3 regions of the Neobacillus camarae genome follow, and region 2 is predicted to be linked to each of the others. Evidence: predicted binding sites of a transcription regulator. Region 2 holds the regulator's gene; each other region holds the start of a gene.
The links. The regulator LexA, encoded in region 2, represses DNA repair genes until DNA is damaged. The targets are predictions, from matches to a motif close to CGAACATATGTTCG.

Region 1: uvrB (excinuclease ABC subunit UvrB) is a predicted target of LexA. The motif match lies at 1,807-1,820, and genes of this name have one in related genera.
Region 3: ACY8D0_RS19280 (Y-family DNA polymerase) is a predicted target of LexA. The motif match lies at 3,247-3,260, and genes of this name have one in related genera.

Annotation. Positions count from the first base shown of each region.
Region 1 covers NZ_JBUCKX010000002.1:1,233,432-1,240,248, forward strand. Annotated here, with positions in the region: gene ACY8D0_RS13450 (carbohydrate ABC transporter permease) at 1-366, shown strand, start outside; gene ACY8D0_RS13455 (carbohydrate ABC transporter permease) at 378-1,202, shown strand; gene ACY8D0_RS13460 (CsbA family protein) at 1,359-1,595, shown strand; gene uvrB (excinuclease ABC subunit UvrB) at 1,974-3,953, shown strand; gene uvrA (excinuclease ABC subunit UvrA) at 3,961-6,817, shown strand, end outside.
Region 2 covers NZ_JBUCKX010000001.1:1,000,366-1,007,182, forward strand. Annotated here, with positions in the region: gene hflX (GTPase HflX) at 1-1,142, shown strand, start outside; gene ACY8D0_RS04815 (methionine gamma-lyase family protein) at 1,159-2,427, shown strand; gene ACY8D0_RS04820 (MerR family transcriptional regulator) at 2,572-2,979, shown strand; gene glnA (type I glutamate--ammonia ligase) at 3,010-4,344, shown strand; gene lexA (transcriptional repressor LexA) at 4,521-5,144, opposite strand; gene yneA (cell division suppressor protein YneA) at 5,302-5,628, shown strand; gene ACY8D0_RS04840 (YneB family resolvase-like protein) at 5,640-6,287, shown strand; gene ACY8D0_RS04845 (DUF896 domain-containing protein) at 6,365-6,595, shown strand; gene tkt (transketolase) at 6,769-6,817, shown strand, end outside.
Region 3 covers NZ_JBUCKX010000003.1:792,832-799,648, forward strand. Annotated here, with positions in the region: gene ACY8D0_RS19265 (alpha/beta hydrolase) at 55-972, shown strand; gene ACY8D0_RS19270 (CDGSH iron-sulfur domain-containing protein) at 1,084-1,287, shown strand; gene ACY8D0_RS19275 (YolD-like family protein) at 1,326-1,661, opposite strand; gene ACY8D0_RS19280 (Y-family DNA polymerase) at 1,925-3,184, opposite strand; gene ACY8D0_RS19285 (YqzH family protein) at 3,388-3,579, shown strand; gene ACY8D0_RS19290 (TetR/AcrR family transcriptional regulator) at 3,620-4,195, shown strand; gene ACY8D0_RS19295 (MMPL family transporter) at 4,308-6,416, shown strand; gene ACY8D0_RS19300 (SDR family NAD(P)-dependent oxidoreductase) at 6,516-6,817, opposite strand, start outside.

The DNA of each region.
Region 1 (6,817 bases), on a different contig from region 2:
TTCCAAGCCATTCCACGAGACTTGATAGAAGCAGCAACATTGGACGGTGCTAAGGGCTTAACAATGCTTAGAAAAATCATGCTGCCGCTCATGGTGCCCTCTATCATGATTATGACGGTGCTTACGTTTATTCAGTCTTTCGAAGCATTCGAACTAGTTTACGCGATGCAAGGGTCACAGGGAGAGCCTTATCATGCGACCGATACACTGGCGGTGTTCTTCTATCGTTTGGCGTTTGGCGGAGGGACGAGCGACTCGACGGCAATTGGCCTGGGTTCCGCCCTAGCGGTCATTTTATTCTTGTTTATCTCAATCATTACGGCATTCTATTTAAAATACATGCAGAAAAAAGAAGTGGACATGTAGGGGGAATGAAGTTGAAGCAGACAATCTGGATAAAGCCTTTCTATTACGTTATTGCCTTCGTAATTGCCTCTATTAGTCTATATCCCATTATTTTAATGATTCTGTCCTCGTTTAAGCCGAGCATGGAAATTTTTATGCAGCCACTCTCTTTTCCAAAGGAGTTCAGTCTGGATACGTACAAAAAATTGCTGGACCAGGTTCCTTTTCTAACCTATTTCTATAATAGCGTGTTTGTCAGTGTGGTTTCGGTTCTACTGATTCTAATTACGACTTCCCTGGCTGCTTTTTACATTGCCCGCTATACCTTTTGGTGGAATCATCTTATGTTTTTTATCTTTTTAATGGGGATGATGATTCCGATTAAGCTGGGAATTGTGCCTTTGTTTATTTTAATGAAAAATCTAGGGTTGACGAATTCCTTGTGGTCGTTGATTTTAATGTACACCGCTACAGGAATACCGTTGTCCATTTTAATTTTGACGGGATTCTTCCGGACGATGCCGGTCGAGTTGGAGGAAGCCGCACGAATGGATGGGGCGGGCGATTTGCGGATTTTATGGAATGTCGTCTTGCCGTTGATGCGTCCGGCGCTGGGGACTGTCATGATCATTAACTTTATCCAATCCTGGAATGACTTCTTCTTTCCGTTAATTTTTATTACCGATGAAATGAAAAAGACGATACCGGTAGGCATGATGTCACTGTTTGGCGAGTATTCGGCCGATTGGGGAGCGTTGTTTGCCGGATTGACTTTGTCTTCGCTTCCAATGATTGTATTATTCTTTATCGCCTCGAGACAATTTATGGAAGGGCTGACTGCCGGTGCCGTCAAATAAGTCTAAAGATCAGAAGCGTCCCGCGAGCTCGAGCCCGCGGATTTTTTATGTCTGTAAAATTTGAACGGGGACACCAGACTTTTTGGTTGCAATTTTGTGGATAACTTTCTAGAATTAATTTACAAAAGTTTTATAAATGAGGTGTACCATTTGGAAATGGTAATCAAATATTTATCGGCGCTGATATTGCCGGGGGTAATGGTCATGCTGTTTGCCCGCGTCACCTATAACCGTCTGATTGGACTCGTCTTAACTGTTGCCCTGATTGCGGCTTCTGTATATAAAGGCTACACGGATGCCTTTTCACTGATTGTAGTCGATGCCTTTTCGTTAACAGCCGGTTTTTGGCTGGCAGCCAAAATGAAACCTAAACCAGTTAACAACAATGAATAACACAGTCTGCCTATGGAAGGCAGGCTGTTTTTTTTCTAAGGAATTAAGCGCCGATTAAAGCGGGTGGACAAGTCTCCTGACCGTCCTCTCAATGGCCGATAACGATAAAAATAAAGGGAAGCGGCCACTAAGAAGCGTTCTAAATGCCCGACAAAGTGACAAATAAATAGGACCGGGAAGTAAGTGGCCCCATTATTCTTTTTATAAAAAACGAATACAAGTTCGCATATTATTGGTTTGTTTTTGGGGGAATGTGGTAGAATGTTACTATGATTAAAAATAGACCCCTTTCCAGTACCATCCCGGTCATCAAACAGCATTCTCATACTGGAAAAGTGCCCGTTAAAGGGTGGATTTTATAGACGGGAGGAACCATTTGTGAAGGACCAATTTGAGTTAGTTTCCAAATACTCACCTCAAGGGGACCAGCCGGAAGCTATCCGGCAGCTGGTCGAAGGTGTCAATAACAACAAACGTTATCAAACCCTGCTCGGTGCGACCGGAACAGGGAAAACATTTACGATATCAAATGTCATCAAAGAGGTGAACAAACCGACTCTGGTGATTGCCCATAACAAAACATTAGCCGGACAGCTCTACAGTGAGTTTAAGGAATTCTTCCCGAACAATGCCGTGGAGTATTTTGTCAGCTATTACGACTACTACCAGCCTGAAGCCTATGTACCTCAGACCGATACTTTCATTGAAAAGGATGCCAGCATCAACGATGAAATCGATAAACTGAGACACTCCGCGACATCTTCCCTGTTTGAACGGAAAGATGTGATTATCATTGCCAGTGTATCCTGTATTTACGGACTCGGTTCACCGGAAGAATACCGCGAGATGGTGCTGTCGCTCCGGACGGGAATGGAAGTGGAACGGAACCAGCTGCTTCGTAAATTGGTTGATATCCAATATGAACGGAACGATATTGATTTTAAACGGGGAACGTTCCGGGTCCGCGGTGATGTCGTTGAGATTTTCCCGGTATCCCGCGATGAACACTGCATACGGGTTGAATTTTTTGGCGATGAAATTGACCGAATCCGAGAAGTAGACGCACTCACCGGGGAAATTATCGGCGAGCGTGACCACGTCGCCATTTTCCCGGCTTCCCACTTCGTAACAAGAGAAGAAAAAATGCGTTTGGCGATTGAAAATATTGAAAAAGAACTCGAAGAACGGCTCACCGAACTGAGAGCGGATGAAAAACTACTAGAAGCGCAGCGCATTGAACAACGGACCCGTTATGATCTGGAAATGATGCGGGAAATGGGCTTCTGCTCAGGGATTGAGAACTATTCACGCCACCTGACGCTCCGCCCTGCAGGCTCCACTCCTTATACCTTGCTCGACTTCTTTCCGGAGGACTTCCTTCTTGTCATTGATGAGTCCCATGTCACTTTGCCGCAAGTCAGAGGAATGTTTAACGGAGACAGGGCCAGGAAACAGGTGCTGGTAGACCACGGGTTCCGTTTGCCGTCCGCCATGGATAACCGGCCGCTGATGTTCGATGAATTTGAAAAGCATATCCACAATGCCATCTTTGTCTCGGCTACTCCTGGACCATTTGAATTGGAACACACACCCGAAATGGTTGAGCAGATTATCCGTCCGACAGGATTGCTCGATCCAATCATTGAAGTTCGGCCAATTGAAGGACAAATCGATGATTTAATCGGAGAAATCCAAGACCGGGTTAACAAGAATGAACGTGTGCTTGTGACGACACTGACGAAAAAAATGTCCGAGGACTTAACGGACTACTTGAAGGAAATCGGCATTAAAGTCCAGTATTTGCACTCGGAAGTAAAAACGCTTGAGCGAATTGAAATTATCCGTGAGCTTCGTCTTGGCAAATATGATGTGCTCGTCGGAATCAACCTGCTCCGGGAAGGCTTGGATATCCCGGAGGTATCGTTAGTTACCATACTGGATGCTGACAAGGAAGGCTTCCTCCGTTCTGAACGGTCGCTGATCCAAACCATTGGCCGGGCGGCGCGGAATGCCAACGGTAAGGTCATCATGTATGCGGACCGCATGACGGATTCGATGGAGAAAGCTATCAGCGAAACAAAGCGCCGCCGTGAAATTCAGGAGGAATACAACCGCAAGCACGGAATTACGCCACAGACGATTCAGAAAGAGATTCGGGAATCCATTCGGGCGACTCATGCTGCGGAGGACCAAGAGGAATACAAACCAACGGCAGCATTCGGCAAAATGAACAAAAAGGAACGGGAAAAACTGATTGCCGATATGGAAAAAGAAATGAAGACAGCGGCAAAGGAGTTAAACTTCGAACGGGCCGCCGAGCTTCGTGATTTAATATTGGAATTGAAAGCGGAAGGATGACGAAACAATGGCGATGGAAAAATTGATTGTCAAAGGCGCCAGGGCCAATAACTTAAAAAACATTGATGTCACCATTCCGAGAGATAAGCTTGTTGTATTAACGGGACTTTCCGGTTCAGGAAAGTCCTCGCTCGCGTTTGATACGATTTATGCGGAGGGGCAGCGCCGGTATGTCGAGTCCTTATCGGCGTATGCCCGGCAGTTTCTCGGCCAAATGGATAAACCGGATGTCGATACAATAGAAGGATTATCACCTGCCATATCGATTGACCAAAAAACTACCAGTAACAACCCGCGGTCAACGGTTGGCACGGTGACGGAAATTTATGATTATTTAAGATTATTATTTGCTAGAGTAGGACATCCCACCTGTCCAATCCATAATATCGAAATCTCCTCACAAACCATTGAACAAATGGTCGACCGGATTCTCGAATATCCGGAACGGACGAAAATGCAAATCCTTGCCCCGGTCATTTCCGGACGCAAAGGGCAGCATGTAAAAGTTTTCGAAGAAATAAAAAAGAAGGGCTTTGTCCGCGTGCGCGTAGACGGGGATATGCTCGACTTGAGCGAAGACTTCGAATTGGATAAAAATAAAAAACATTCCATTGAAGTGGTAGTCGACCGGATAGTGGTAAAAGAAGGAATTGCCGCACGTGTGGCCGACTCCCTTGAAACCGCGCTCGACCTTGGCGAGGGAAAAGTGATTGTCGATGTCATTGGGCAAGAAGAGCTGATGTTCAGCGAGAACCATGCCTGCCCGATTTGCGGCTTTTCCATCGGGGAACTGGAACCGCGGATGTTTTCGTTCAATAGTCCATTTGGGGCCTGTCCGGAATGTGACGGGCTGGGGTCCAAACTGGAAGTTGACCTTGACCTTGTAATCCCCAACAAAGACCTCTCATTAAAACAGCATGCGATTGCCCCTTGGGAGCCGACCAGCTCACAATATTATCCGCAGCTGTTGGAAGCGGTCTGCGGCCATTACGGCATCGATATGGATATCCCTGTAAAGGATATACCGGGCCATCTACTTGATAAAGTCTTATATGGGTCGGGAAATGAAAAAATTTACTTCCGGTACGACAATGATTTTGGGCAAACCCGCGAAGGCTATATCCAGTTTGAGGGCGTCCTTCGCAATGTGGAGCGCCGCTATAAAGAGACCAGCTCTGACTTTATCCGGGAGCAGATGGAAAAATATATGGCCCAGCAGCCTTGTCCAACCTGTAAAGGACACCGTTTGAAAAAAGAGAGCCTTGCCGTGTTAGTCAACGGTCATCATATTTCCCATGTCACCGACCTTTCGATTGGAGAAGCCATGCAATTCTTTGACGTCCTGGTGCTCTCTGAAAAAGAAACGCAGGTCGCCAGGCTGATTTTGCGTGAAATCAATGAGCGGCTTGGTTTCTTAATAAACGTAGGACTTGATTATTTAACTCTTAGCCGAATGGCCGGGACCCTTTCCGGGGGAGAAGCCCAACGGATTCGGCTGGCTACTCAAATCGGATCCAGGCTGACCGGCGTGTTATACATTTTGGACGAACCATCGATTGGCCTTCACCAACGGGATAATGACCGTCTGATTGAAACCTTGCAAAACATGCGGGATATCGGCAATACCTTGATTGTCGTCGAACATGATGAAGACACGATGCTGGCAGCCGATTATTTGATTGATATTGGGCCAGGTGCTGGAGCGCATGGGGGTGAGGTCATCGCTGCGGGAACACCGGAGGAAGTAATGGCCGACCCGAATTCGCTGACGGGGCAGTACCTGTCTGGCAAAAAATTTATCCCGCTGCCACTGGAACGGCGCAAACCGGATGGCCGTTATATCGAAATCAAAGGAGCGGCAGAAAATAATCTTAACAATATCAATGTGAAATTTCCTTTAGGTATGTTCATTGCCGTCACAGGGGTATCAGGTTCTGGAAAAAGTACCTTGATTAATGAAATCCTCCACAAGTCTCTGGCCCAAAAGTTGAACCGGGCCAAGATGAAGCCGGGGCAGCATAAGAGCATTAAAGGCCTTGAGCAGCTGGAGAAAGTCGTGGACATCGACCAGTCGCCAATCGGGAGAACCCCGCGTTCCAACCCGGCCACCTATACCGGCGTGTTTGATGATATCCGTGACGTGTATGCGGCAACGAACGAGGCCAAAGTCCGCGGTTATAAAAAGGGCCGTTTCAGTTTCAATGTCAAGGGCGGCCGTTGCGAGGCGTGCAAAGGTGACGGGATTATCAAAATTGAAATGCACTTTTTGCCGGATGTTTACGTTCCTTGTGAAGTATGCCATGGCAAGCGTTATAATCGGGAAACATTAGAGGTGAAATACAAAGGAAAAAATATTTCTGAAGTCCTCGATATGACCGTTGAGGAAGCGCTGAAATTTTTTGAAAACATACCAAAAATCAGCCGGAAGATCCAGACAATCTATGATGTCGGCCTTGGCTATATGAAGCTTGGCCAGCCTGCCACGACCCTTTCCGGGGGAGAGGCGCAGCGTGTCAAATTGGCATCCGAACTGCACCGCCGGTCCACAGGCAAAACGTTCTATATCTTGGATGAACCGACGACCGGACTCCATGTCGATGATATATCAAGGCTGTTGGTTGTCCTCCAACGTTTAGTTGAAAATGGGGATACTGTGTTGGTGATCGAGCACAACCTTGACGTGATTAAAACTGCTGATTATCTCATCGATCTGGGTCCAGAAGGCGGCGATAGGGGAGGAACCATTATTGCGACAGGGACTCCCGAAAAAGTAGCGGAAGTACCAGAATCTTATACAGGCAAATATTTGAAACCAATTCTGGATCGGGACAGGTTGCGCATGCAGCAGCAAATCGAACAGAAAA
Region 2 (6,817 bases):
AAGGCAAGACTGTGGCGACGTTGGTTCAAAAACGGGAAAGAATTCACCCTGCCACTTACATTGGAAAGGGAAAAGTGGAGGAACTGCGGGCATTAGTCGAAGAGTTGGAAGCAGATTTAGTGATTTTTAATGATGAGTTATCACCAAGCCAAAAGCGCAATCTAGCCTCAGAAATTGAAGCCCGGATTATTGACCGGACCCAGCTGATTCTTGATATTTTTGCGGTTCGTGCCCGGTCCAAAGAGGGAAAATTACAGGTGGAACTTGCCCAGCTCCAATATTTGCTGCCACGTCTCGCGGGACAAGGTACGGCTTTATCGAGACTCGGAGCGGGAATTGGAACAAGGGGGCCAGGTGAAACCAAATTGGAATCAGACCGCCGCCATATCCGTCGCAGGATTGATGACATCAAAAGCCAGCTGTCGGTCATTGTTCAGCACCGTGAACGCTACCGGGAGCGGCGCAAGAAAAATAAAACCTTCCAAGTGGCAATTGTCGGGTATACCAATGCGGGGAAATCCACCTTGTTTAACCGTCTGTCTGAAGCGGATTCCTATGAGGAAAATCAACTGTTTGCCACACTGGATCCAATGACAAGGAAGTTAATCTTGCCGAGCGGCTTTTTGGCCTTGATTACCGATACCGTTGGTTTCATCCAGGACTTGCCGACTGCTTTGATAGCCGCTTTCCGCTCGACTCTTGAAGAGGTAAGGGAAGCTGATCTGCTCCTCCATGTCGTAGATATGTCGAACCCGGATTATTATCAGCATGAAAAAACCGTTCAAAAGCTCCTAGAAGACTTGGAAGTGAAAGACATTCCGCAATTAACGGTATATAATAAACGGGATATCCAGCATCCTGATTTTGTGCCAACATCTGATACACCGACCGCGTTTATCAGCGCGTTTGACCAAGAGGACCGACAATCCCTAAAGTTAAAGATTGAGCAAGTCATGATGGAAATGATGGAGCCGTATAAAGTGGAGGTCCCTTCAACGGAAGGAAAGCTGCTGTCCCAATTAAAAAACGAGACCATTTTAAGGGAGCTATCGTTTGATGAGGAAAAACAGCTGTACCGTTGCAGGGGATACTCGTTGCAAGACCATCAAATCACGGGAAAACTGCAGAAATTCAAAGCATAGATAGGAGTATATCAACATGTTTCAACAGTTAAAAAATGGGGAAAAGCTTCAGCCTTTGGTAAGAGAAGTGGAACAACAAATCGCTGAAGTACATAAACAAATCGAGGAGAGAATGGAGACCAACCAATTTCGTGTGCTCGAAAGCTTCCAAAAACACAGGGTGAGTGATTCTCATTTTATCCCGTCCACGGGTTATGGTTATGATGATATCGGACGGGATACTCTGGAGCGCGTCTATGCCGACGTATTTGGCGGCGAAGCGGGTCTGGTTAGGCCGCAAATCATATCCGGCACACATGCGATATCGATTGCTTTATTCGGAGTCCTCCGTCCCGGTGATGAACTGCTGTATATTACCGGGAAACCTTACGATACATTGGAAGAGATTGTGGGGATCCGCGGAAGCGGCGTCGGTTCCTTGCGTGAATTCGGGATTTCTTATGACAGCGTTTCTTTGACTGATGAAGGCGGGATTGACTGGGAAGCAGCAGCCCGAAAAATAACCCCAAAAACCAAAATGATCGGGATCCAACGGTCGAAAGGGTATGCGACGAGACCGTCGTTTACGGTTTCGGAAATCGGTGACATGATTAAATTTGTGAAAGAAATCAAGCAGGATGTTGTTGTGTTTGTGGACAACTGTTACGGTGAATTTGTGGAAGAAATCGAGCCGTGTCATGCAGGGGCAGATTTAATGGCAGGATCATTGATTAAGAACCCTGGCGGCGGAATCGCCAAAACGGGCGGCTATATAGTAGGAAAAAAACAATGGGTGGAAGCATGTTCCTATCGGATGACCTCGCCGGGAATCGGGGCGGAAGCAGGGGCCTCCCTTTATAGCCTCCAAGAAATGTACCAAGGATTTTTCCTGGCACCCCATGTAGTGGGCCAGGCATTAAAAGGAGCCGTATTTACAGCGGCGATGCTCGAAAAATTGGGAATGAATTCTTCGCCAAAATGGGACTCCCAACGGACGGACTTAATTCAGTCGGTACAGTTTGACGATCGGGACAAAATGGTGGCTTTTTGCCAGGCCATACAATTTGCATCACCGATTAATTCATATGTCACACCGTATCCAAGCTACATGCCAGGTTACGAAGACGATGTCATTATGGCGGCGGGGACCTTTATCCAGGGCGCAAGTCTGGAACTGACAGCGGACGGGCCGATCCGTCCTCCGTATGTGGCCTATGTTCAAGGCGGATTAACCTACGAACACGTAAAAATCGCCATTTGTCTTGCGCTTGATCATTTAGCGGTAAAAGAATTAATTGCATTCTGATAGGAAAACCTAAAAGAACAGTATAGAAAATACGCTGTTCTTTTTCTTATAAAAAATCGTGTAAGAAAATCTAACATTCAATTGACATCTTTTCTTACAAGAAATATAATAGCAATATGAAATAGGAAAAGGAGGAGAAATTTGGTGAGTGGGAAAGAAATACGTCGTTCTATGCCGCTATTTCCGATCGGTACCGTTATGCAGCTTACGGAGCTGACGGCTAGACAAATCCGATATTATGAGGAACACCAGTTAATTTCTCCGGCAAGGAATCAAGGAAATCGCCGGTTATATAGCCTAAATGATATTGATAGATTATTAGAAATTAAGGACTTAATCGATCAAGGCATTAATATGGCCGGGATTAAGCAAATTTTCCTTGTCAAACAGCAACAACAAGAAAATAACATGGAACAGCAGCAATCGGAAAAAGCTAAACGCGAGCTAACTGATGATCAGTTGCGAAATCTGCTCCGGAATGAATTGCTTCATTCAGGGCGGCACAACCGAGCCAACTTACGGCAAGGCGATTTATCTCGCTTTTTCCATTAATAATAATTTTTAGAAAGCAGGGGAAATAAGATGGCAAAGTACACACGTGAAGATATTCAACGCTTGGCAAGTGAAGAAAATGTAAAATTTATCCGTCTTCAATTCACCGACATCCTGGGAACCATTAAAAACGTGGAGATTCCAATCAGCCAATTAGAAAAAGCGCTCGATAACAAAATGATGTTCGATGGTTCCTCTATCGAAGGATTTGTTCGGATTGAAGAGTCTGACATGTACTTATTTCCAGACTTGGATACATGGGTCGTCTTCCCATGGACAGCTGAAAAAGGAAAAGTGGCCCGTTTAATTTGTGATATCTATAATTCAGATGGCACTCCATTTGATGGGGACCCTCGCAACAACTTAAGAAGAGTATTAAAAGAAATGGAAGAGCTTGGTTTTACCAACTTCAATCTTGGACCGGAACCAGAATTCTTCTTATTCAAATTAGATCAGAATGGCGAACCAACCCTTGAACTGAACGACCAAGGCGGATACTTTGACCTTGCTCCAACTGACCTTGGGGAAAACTGCCGCCGTGACATCGTGCTTGAACTTGAAGAGATGGGCTTTGAAATCGAAGCATCTCACCATGAGGTTGCTCCTGGCCAGCACGAAATTGACTTCAAATATGCCGATGCGCTAACTGCTTGCGACCAAATCCAAACGTTCAAGCTGGTTGTAAAAACGATTGCCCGTAAGCATGGCTTGCATGCAACCTTTATGCCAAAACCATTGTTTGGCGTGAACGGATCTGGAATGCACTGCAACCTGTCTCTATTCAAAGATGGTCAAAATGCATTCTTTGAACCAACTGGTGATCTTCAGTTGAGTGATACTGCTCGTCAATTCATTGCAGGTGTCCTTAAGCATGCACCAAACTTTACAGCAGTTACGAACCCAACTGTAAACTCATATAAGCGTCTGGTTCCTGGATATGAAGCACCTTGTTATGTGGCTTGGTCAGCTAGAAACCGTTCACCATTAATTCGTATCCCAGCATCCCGCGGATTGAGCACTCGTGTTGAAGTGCGCAGTGTTGACCCAGCAGCTAACCCATATCTTGCTATGGCAGTGCTTTTAAAAGCAGGTCTTGATGGAATTAAAAATAAATTAACTCCTCCTGCACCAGTTGACCGTAATATTTATGTGATGAGCAAGGAAGAAAGAATCGAAGAAGGCATCATTGATCTTCCTGCAACATTAGCGGCCGCTTTGGATAGCTTAAAATCTGACGAGGTCATCGTTTCTGGCCTTGGCGAGCATATCTTCGAACACTTTGTGGAAGCTAAAGAAATTGAGTGGGATATGTTCCGCACAGTAGTACACCCTTGGGAACGCGAACAATACATGAGCATGTATTAATCTGAGGAAAGAATTTGATATATCTGCAAGACACCCAGTTTCATGCAACTGGGTGTTTTGTTTTTTCGAAGAAAAATGCCGGCAGTTTTACTGCCAGCATTTTTATGTATATATGATCAATTTCCAGTCTAAAACCAGGCGGCACGTTCACGCTGCAGCCGAAAGGACAATTGACTTTAATGAATTTGTCTATACACTCCAATTACCTTCCCAAGAATGGACACATTTTTTAAAATAATTGGATCCATAGTGGAGTTTTCAGGCTGGAGACGGATATAATCTTTTTCTTTAAAGAACCTTTTGCAAGTCGCTTCATCATCTTCTGTCATCGCAACAACAATATCCCCATTATTAGCCGTCTGCTGCTGCTTTACAATCACATAGTCACCATCCAGAATGCCGGCCTCAATCATACTTTCACCCATAATTTCCAGCATGAAGACTTGTTCATCAGAGGGTACTAGTCTTTCAGGTAATGGAAAATACTCTTCTATATTTTCAATGGCTGTGATAGGCAAACCGGCGGTAACCTTTCCTACCACAGGGACGTTTACCGCTTGGTTCCTAGGAATATGAGCCGCTTCATCCGCTTCTAATATTTCTATGGCTCTTGGCTTGGTAGGGTCGCGCCGGATCAATCCCTTGCTTTCTAATCTAGCAAGATGACCATGTACGGTTGAACTGGAGGCAAGCCCGACTGCTTCCCCGATTTCCCGAACGGAAGGAGGGTATCCCTTACTTTTAACCTCGTCTTTTATAAAATTCAAAATATCCTGCTGCCGCTTTGATATTTTTACCATGATAAATTGCACCTCGCCTGGTTAATGTTGTCTTTATTATAGCATGTTCGTTATTTTTATACAAACATAAGTTCGAATATGTGTTGACAACAAACAAACGTTCGGATTATACTTAAGGTAATAAGTGCGAACGTATATTCTATAAGAGGTGTTTGTGATGAAAAAAATATGGATCCAATACTCATATGCTATCATTCTTCTATTTATCAGCTGTGCTTTTGCCCTTATCTATACCATTCAACACAGTCCGGACACTAATCAAGACCCGTACACGAAGATTACGGTTTCCGAAGGAGATTCGCTTTGGAAGATTTCACAAGCCTATGCAGGTCAGCACTCCATGTCGAATAAAGAATTCGTTAATTGGGTGAAAAAGCACAATAAACAAATCGATGATAACATTTATCCTGGCGAAGAAATTATCATTCCTGTCAACAGCGAAGTTGGAACGGTAACGGAATACGCCGGAGCCGTGGAAGAGTAGGAAGGGAAACGATGAAAGCCATTATCTATTGCCGTGTCAGTACCAATAAAGAAACACAGGAAACTTCATTAAAACGTCAAGAGGAGGAACTGACCCGATTGGCTGCCCAGTATGATTTTGAAGTGGCCGCTGTAATAAAGGAAAAGGCCAGCGGTTATGATTTTGATAGAGATGGTATTCTTGAACTTTTAGAAGAAATCAAAAGTCCCGAGGTACAAGCAGTCCTCATCCAGGATGAAACCAGAATTGGCAGGGGAAATGCCAAAATCGCCATCCTTCATTGTATTATGAAAGAGGGTAAAAGAATTTATAGTATTGCTCACAACGGGGAATTGCAGCTGTCCGAATCTGATTCCATGGTATTGCAAATTGTCAGCATGGTGGAGGAATACCAGCGCAAACTACATAATGTAAAAATCAAGCGCGGCATGAAACGTGCAGTTCAGCAGGGGTATAAGCCTCAAAAAAACTTGAAAAATCTTGGGGAGAATTCCGGCCGCGATAAAATTGTTGTACCAGTAGAGGAAATTGCCAGATTGAGATCCAATGGTCTTACCTTCGCTGAAATCGCCGCCACTTTGAGAGGATTCGGCTACCCGATATCAAAGGCCACTGTCCATAGGAGATATCAAGAATATATTGAAAGCCAAATCGAGTAAACCTTCTGCCTTGTCAGAAGGTGTTTTTTTTAGTAAAATCAGTTCTCATGTAGAACTTAATGAAAGAAGGTGCATGCATGCTATCCAAAGAAAAACTGGCGAGAATCAATGAGTTGGCTAAAAAAGCGAAAACAACAGGCCTATCAGAAGCAGAAGCTAAAGAGCAATCCTCATTAAGAAGCGAATATCTAGCAGTTTTTCGTTCCCATATGTTAGATACGTTAACACATACCACCGTCATCGATCCAGAGGGAAACGATGTAACACCGGAAAAGATAAAACAAAGGAAAAAACAAAACCTACATTAAAGGAATACAAATTTGTATTCCTTTTTACATATCCTGAGACAATTTGAGGGAAATTATCAAACAAACTGACTTTATCGGCCATTTTATGCACAATTAGTTGAATAAATCACCACTGAACTATAATATTAATGTTGTTGGGTTAATTATCCTGTGAAAAAGAGAGGATGTAAGAAATGTTTAACACGATTGATGATTTATCTGTAACCACAATCCGTACATTGG
Region 3 (6,817 bases), on a different contig from region 2:
AAAAATTATCCAAATACATTTGAATTCATCCACTTACTTCTGGAGGTGCCCTACGTGAAAAAGGCATTTCGTGTCTTGTTCTTTATTTTATTTTTCTGGCTTGCGATCGGTTTATATCTTTCAAACCGGCTGATGTATATGAAAAAAAAGGATGAAAATTTCATCCTGCAACGGGAAAAAGATGCGGGAAGGTTTAATCCTGAGGAGTTGAAGTCCTTGCCTAAACGGGACGTGGAGATTCCTTCGCCATTTGGCTATAATATCAAAGCTTGGCTGGTAGAACCTTATGATACGAACCGTTATGTGATTATCTCCCATGGGGTAACGGAAACGAAAATCAATTCCGTTAAATACATGAGGCTTTTTCTGGACCGGGGTTTTAATACCTTAATTTATGACCATCGCCGCCACGGGGAATCCGGCGGAAAAACGACCAGCTTTGGGCATTATGAAAAATTTGATTTGAAGTCGGTTGTTGATTGGCTGAAAAACGAGAAGGGCGATGATTTGTTGTTGGGGATTCACGGGGAATCGATGGGGGCTGCCACAATGCTTTTGTATGCCGGCTTGTTGGAAGACGGGGCTGACTTTTACGTGGCGGACTGCCCGTTTTCTGATTTCAAAGAACAGGTGGCACATGTGATTAAACGTGATTTCAAAATCCGTCCTGGGCTGTTGCTTCCAGTTGGGGATTTTTTCTTGCGCTTGCGGGATAAGTACTCACTCCGTAATGTGTCCCCCATTTCCGTTATTGAAAATATAAAAAAACCGATATTGTTTATTCACAGCCAGGAGGATGATTTCATTCTTCCCTCGATGACAAATGATTTATATGAGCATAAACAAGGGCCAAAAATGATTTATATCGCAGAAAATGGCCGCCACGCCCAATCTTTTAATGAAAACCGCGCGGATTACGAACGGGTGGTCGATGAATTTTTAGATAAGTATGTGGCAGCCCAGCCAGGTTAAATATTAATGCCTTTATACTCTTGCAAATTCCTTATTTTCCCTTTAATCTTTTAGTTAATATCAATATTATTTCTCTTAATTAATATCATTTTATGAAGGGGTGCGGGAGCGATGTCAAAGGTGCAAATCAAAGTAAATGATAATGGGTCATTAAGAATCACTGGTGATGTGGAGTTATTGGATGGAGAGGGCAATGTGTATACCACAAAGCCATCCTTTTCCCTGTGCCGCTGCGGAAGGAGCAATAACAAACCTTTCTGCGACGGCTCCCACAAAGGAAATTTCCAATCGGAAGTCCGGGTGCCGGAGGAATAAGCATCAAAAAAAGCGGCTGAGCACATGTCAGCCGCTTTTTATAAATCTGTCAACCGTATATCAGCAATTGCCTCAACGGGAATCCGGTGTGCCTCATTAAAATGATCCACCACATGGAGTTTCTGGGCTAACTCATCCCAATAGTGGATTTTCCCGATGACAATTTCATATTGATGATTCCGATAGTAGGTAATGGTGACATTTTGATCAAATTCAATTGCCTCTAACAATGTTTCATTCATGAGTTCCATCTGCTGCTCATCCATTTCTTTGGGTTGTTCATACTGGTCTTCTTTGACCCAATCCCGAAGCATTTTTACGTGTTCAGGCAGCATCATCGACGTCCATTTTATTCTTCCCCGATCCCGAATCATCCGCCTCACCTCTTTTCATACTGTAGAGCGCCTAAACAGGTGCTCCGTTTTTCTGATTGTCCAGCTCCAGCGGCTAGTTTCCTTCGCTCTTCTCCCTCCCTACGATAAGTCAACATCGGACGCTTGCGCTCCCCGTGTTTCCTTTATCTCAGTCGAAGCGCTCCACAAGGAACGCTTCGGCAGCATCCGCATCGCACGAACAAAAAGCGGCAGCTTTTTGGAGGAGGCCATACGCCGCTAACCGGGCACTTCCGCTTTTCTTTTTACATTTTATGTCCGCCCACAAGGGTTGCCCGGTGCTTGGCGGTTCCACCCGATGTATAGGAAACAGCACGCAGGAGAGCCCCCGGACCGAATCGCCTTCGGACTGAATCCACCACATAGCCAAGCTCCCGCCTTTTGTAAGCCCCCATGTCAAACAGATCGAGCTGCATCTCGCAATCATCCACAATATTGCCAAGGGAAATCGAGATTTGCCTTACAGTCTTGCCATTATAATGCTCGTGAAATAATTCGAGACAAACGCGGTAAAGGTCCATCGTCACGTTTGTCGGCTCCTTGACGGTTCTGGCCCGATTAAAACCGCCGCCAAATTCATCCTGACTGTAGCCGATGCCAAGTGTAATGGTTCGCCCAGCCTTACGCCTCGTTCTTGCCCTTCTGGCGACCTCTTCGCATATTTCTAAAATGACATGCTTGATTTCTTCTTCGTCTTTATAGTCGCGGAGCAAAATCTGACTTTTGCCGAAACTTATCTGCCCTTCAATAATCGGTGCCCCCAAATCGGACAGGTCGACACCCCAGGCATGGTGGTAAAGCTGATTGCCCATAATGCCAAATTTCTTTTCCAATTGTTCCAAGTCATAGCGAGCCAGCTGGCCGACATTAAAAATTCCCATGCCGTTTAACGTTCTTTCTACCCTTCGGCCAATCCCCCACATCTCCCTTAATGGGGACACCTTCCAAAGCTTTGTCTTCACATCATCATAGGTCCATTCGGCAATGCCATGGTGCTTGGCATCCAGATCCAAACAAAGCTTCGCCAGTAACATATTAGGGCCAATCCCGACAGCGCAGGGCAGTTGAAATTCCCGCTCAATATCGTCCCTGATTTTTCTGGCAATCGTCCCCGCATCCCCCCATAAATGCAGGGCCCCGTCCACCTTAATAAAGCTTTCATCCACGCTGTACACATGAATGGCTTCTTTTGGGACATAGCGGTTGAACACACGGGTGATTTCCGTGGAAATCCGGAGATAGGTGGCCATCTTTGGCTCAATAATTCGGATTCTGGGGTCTTTGGGAATCTCAAACAGCCTGGAGCCCGTTTTGATGCCAAATTCTTTTTTTAACCGCGGAGAAGCAGCCAGAACAACACTTCCCTGCCGGTCCTTGTCGCCCACAATGGCGACATAGCAGTCCAAAGGATCAAGGCCCTCCATAACAGCCGAGCAGCTGGCATAAAAGCTCTTCATGTCCACACATAAAATTTTATTTTGCGGTAACGTGCTGTAATCGACCATAACTTTTCCCTCTTCGCATTATTATAGAACACCTGTTCCTTTATTATATCTATTATCTTAAGGGAATATGCGTTCGTATTCAATGGTAATTTTTTGACAGCAACAAAAGCGCTAAGGCGCTGGATCTGGACAATTCTCAAGGTCTGAAATAAATTCTGGTACAATAAAAGAAAAGCAGTATAATGATGGATGGGGTGCAGCCGTTGGAGAAAAAACTGATTACTAAAATGATCTTAACTTGTTTTAAACAGTATGGTGAAGCCGATTCCGCGCCAATTGGCGAAAAAGAACTGGACGAGCTGACCCGGCAGATTCTCCTGACCAAACAGCAAGACCCGGCAGCCGATTTGTATGAAGTGGTCAATGACAAAGTGTATGAATTTTTAACTGGTTAATGATTGGCAAAAGAAAAGTTAAGGAAATGAGGTGTGGCATATGGCACGTGAGCGCAAGTTCACTACGGGTGATTTATTTCAGGCTGCTGAGCAAATCCTGCTCCAGCACGGCTATGAGGGGTTTACCTTTAGCCTGCTGGCAGAACAATTAGAAGTCTCAAGAGGAGCTATTTATAAATATTTTGACAACCGCGAGGAACTAATCACCGACTATATGATTTATGAAATGGAGAAATTTTTAGCCGATTTGAAGCAAATGGATGCAGCCGGGGACTTTGACGGGCAATTCACCTTTTTGTTAAATCTCATGTTTAAAAATACCGCTGTGCCGCAAATGATTGAAATTGGTCGAAAGATTCCCGAAGGCGGCAATCAAAAGGTGAAGCAGAACATCGAGACACTAGGACAGTTGCATTTTGAAATGTACAACTACTGCCAAAGGCTGGTCACAAAAGGAAAGCTGGAGCACAAAATAAAAGCTTCCATTGAAGATTCGATTATTATCGGGATGATTTTTCAATCGATTATGATTCCGAATCGGTTTCGTATCCCCCACTCAGAATGGGTCGCTTCGATTAAAGAAATGCTGTGCCATGGAATGGTAAAAACCGATTAATTGACACTAGTGTCACTTTAAAAGATAATGATAATGAAAAGTGCTGCTAAATGAAGTGGCACAAAAGTGACGCATGCGTTACTTTCAATTACGGTTTTGAAAGGAGAACAGGATGATGACATTTTTACAGGCGGTTACCGACCGCGTCACAACCAAAAAGGGCATGTGGATCACCTTGACAGCCTGGCTGGTCATTACAATGATTCTGGCGATGTTTGCGCCAAGCGTCCGGGATTATGAAGCCTCCAAAATTGACTCACTGCCGGATGATGCCAAAACAGTCATTGCCCAAAACAAAGTCGACCGGTATTTTGACAACAATGACGGGACGCCGGCGATACTAGTATTCCAAGCAAAAAGCGGGGAAGTGGAATATTCCACGCTCGCTGCCCTGTTAGACAAAATAGAAAGTGATAAGATAAATGGCGTCCAGCAGGTAGTGTCCTTATCGAAACTGCCGCCGCAAGCAGCCGCCAGCTTTTTTTCAGAGGACAAAACAACCGCTGTGATTCCGTTAACATTCGATTCCTCGATTGAAACAAAGGAAATGCGGACATCTATCGAACGAATCAACAAGGTGATAAAAGATTCATCCGATTTGAAATTATATGTAACGGGTCCAGCCGGAATTGCCACCGATACACTGGATTTATTTTCCCGTGCTGATTTTGTCCTGTTATTCTCAACAGTTGGACTTATTTTAGTATTATTAATCGTGATTTATCGTTCGCCGCTGCTCGCATTAATCCCACTCTTGGCCGCTGTGTTCGTTTATGAAGTCGTCACCCAGATCCTTGGCATCATGGGAGCATCAGGACTGGTTATGAGCAGTCAAACGGTCTCGATTATGTCGATCCTGTTGTTTGCCGCGGTAATTGATTATTCCCTGTTTGTTTTCTCCCGCTATCGCGAGGAACTAAAGCTTCACGAAAGCAAATATGAAGCGATGCAGGCGGCCATGAGTGAGACCGGGATGCCGGTGTTCTTTTCCGGCGGCACTGTCTTAGCCGCGATGCTGGTGTTATTCTTTGCCAAGTTCGGCGATTACCGAAACTTTGCGCCAACTTTTGCAACAACGATGGTTGTCATCATGGTTGCCTCCGTCACACTGGTTCCGGCCTTGTTTACGTTATTTGGCCGAAAATCGTTCTGGCCGAGGATCCCCCGTGTCGGTGAGAAGACCACTCATAAGCAAACGCTTTGGGCAAAAATTGGCCGGTTCGTCGCCAAAAAGCCAGGCCTATCCGTCGTGGTGATTGGACTGTTTCTGGTGATTGCCGCCAGCAATATGTTTAATTTAAAGTATGAATTTGACACGATGAAGTCTTTCCCTGAGGATATGCCTTCCCGGCAAGGATATGAAATCTTGGGAGACAAATTTGAGGCGGGTGATCTGGCCCCGACAACGGCTTTGTTTGAATCGAAACAAGCTATGACAGCCGAACAGCAGGAAAAGCTCAAGAGTACGCTTGAAAAACAGCCGCTGGTCTGCAATGTCCGCATAAACGGCATAACAGAGAATCAAAAAGTGATCAACTACAGCCTCACCTTTAAAGAGAATCCATATGCGGTGGTAACCATCGATGCGATGGAAAAAATCATCACCAAGAGTGAAAGTATCGTCAAGGACAGCGGTCTGAGCGGTAAGCTGTATTTTGCCGGAGAAACTGCAACAAAAGTCGATGAACGTGATGTGAACAATCGCGATGTCATCCTGATTGTCATCCTGGAAACCGTGTTAATTTTCGCCCTGTTGATTGTGTTAACGAAGTCGGTCAAGATGCCGATTTATATGATGGGAACCATATTAGTATCGTTCCTGGCCGCACTTGGACTTGGCATGTTCTTAAGCCATCTGTTCTTTGATATCAGCACCATCAGTGACCGCGTTCCGCTATATGCATTCGTCTTCCTGGTGGCACTGGGGATTGACTACAATATTATGCTGATTTCCCGGTACCAGGAAGAGAAGAAGACGCACTCTGTCAAGGAGGCGGTGGAAATTGCCGTTGCCAATACCGGCGGCGTCATTTCTTCGGCCGGAATTATCCTGGGAGCCACGTTTGCGGTGTTGATGACCCAGCCGATTGAATTGCTATTTGTTTTTGGCTTCATTGTCGCAGTCGGAATTATTTTGGATACGTTCTTGATTAGGGGGATTTTATTGCCTGGTTTGATTGTGCTAATTGAAAAGGATAAGCAGGTAAGTGCAGATAAATAAGGTCATTGAGCTTTATATACGCTATTTCAGGAACTAACGAAATAAAAAAGGAGTTTGTTTCAATCGAAGCAAACTCCTTTTTTCGTATAAAACATTTCTCTACTTCTTATTTAGCACTTTTTTCCCGATCCGTTCAAACAATCGAGGAAATAAAACGTAGATGGCACTCCCCATATTCATCCAGCGAGGCAGGTTGATCTCCCTTGTTTTTGTCAGCATACTGTCGACCACCTTGCGAGCTACAAACTCCGGCTGAAGCATAAACCGCTGGACATTTTTTACATATGTCCCCTTTTCATCGGCAATGTTGAAAAAATTGGTGGCAATCGGCCCGGGATTGACCGTAGTTACTTGGATATTAAAATCATCCACTTCCATCCTCAGGGCATTGGAATAACCGA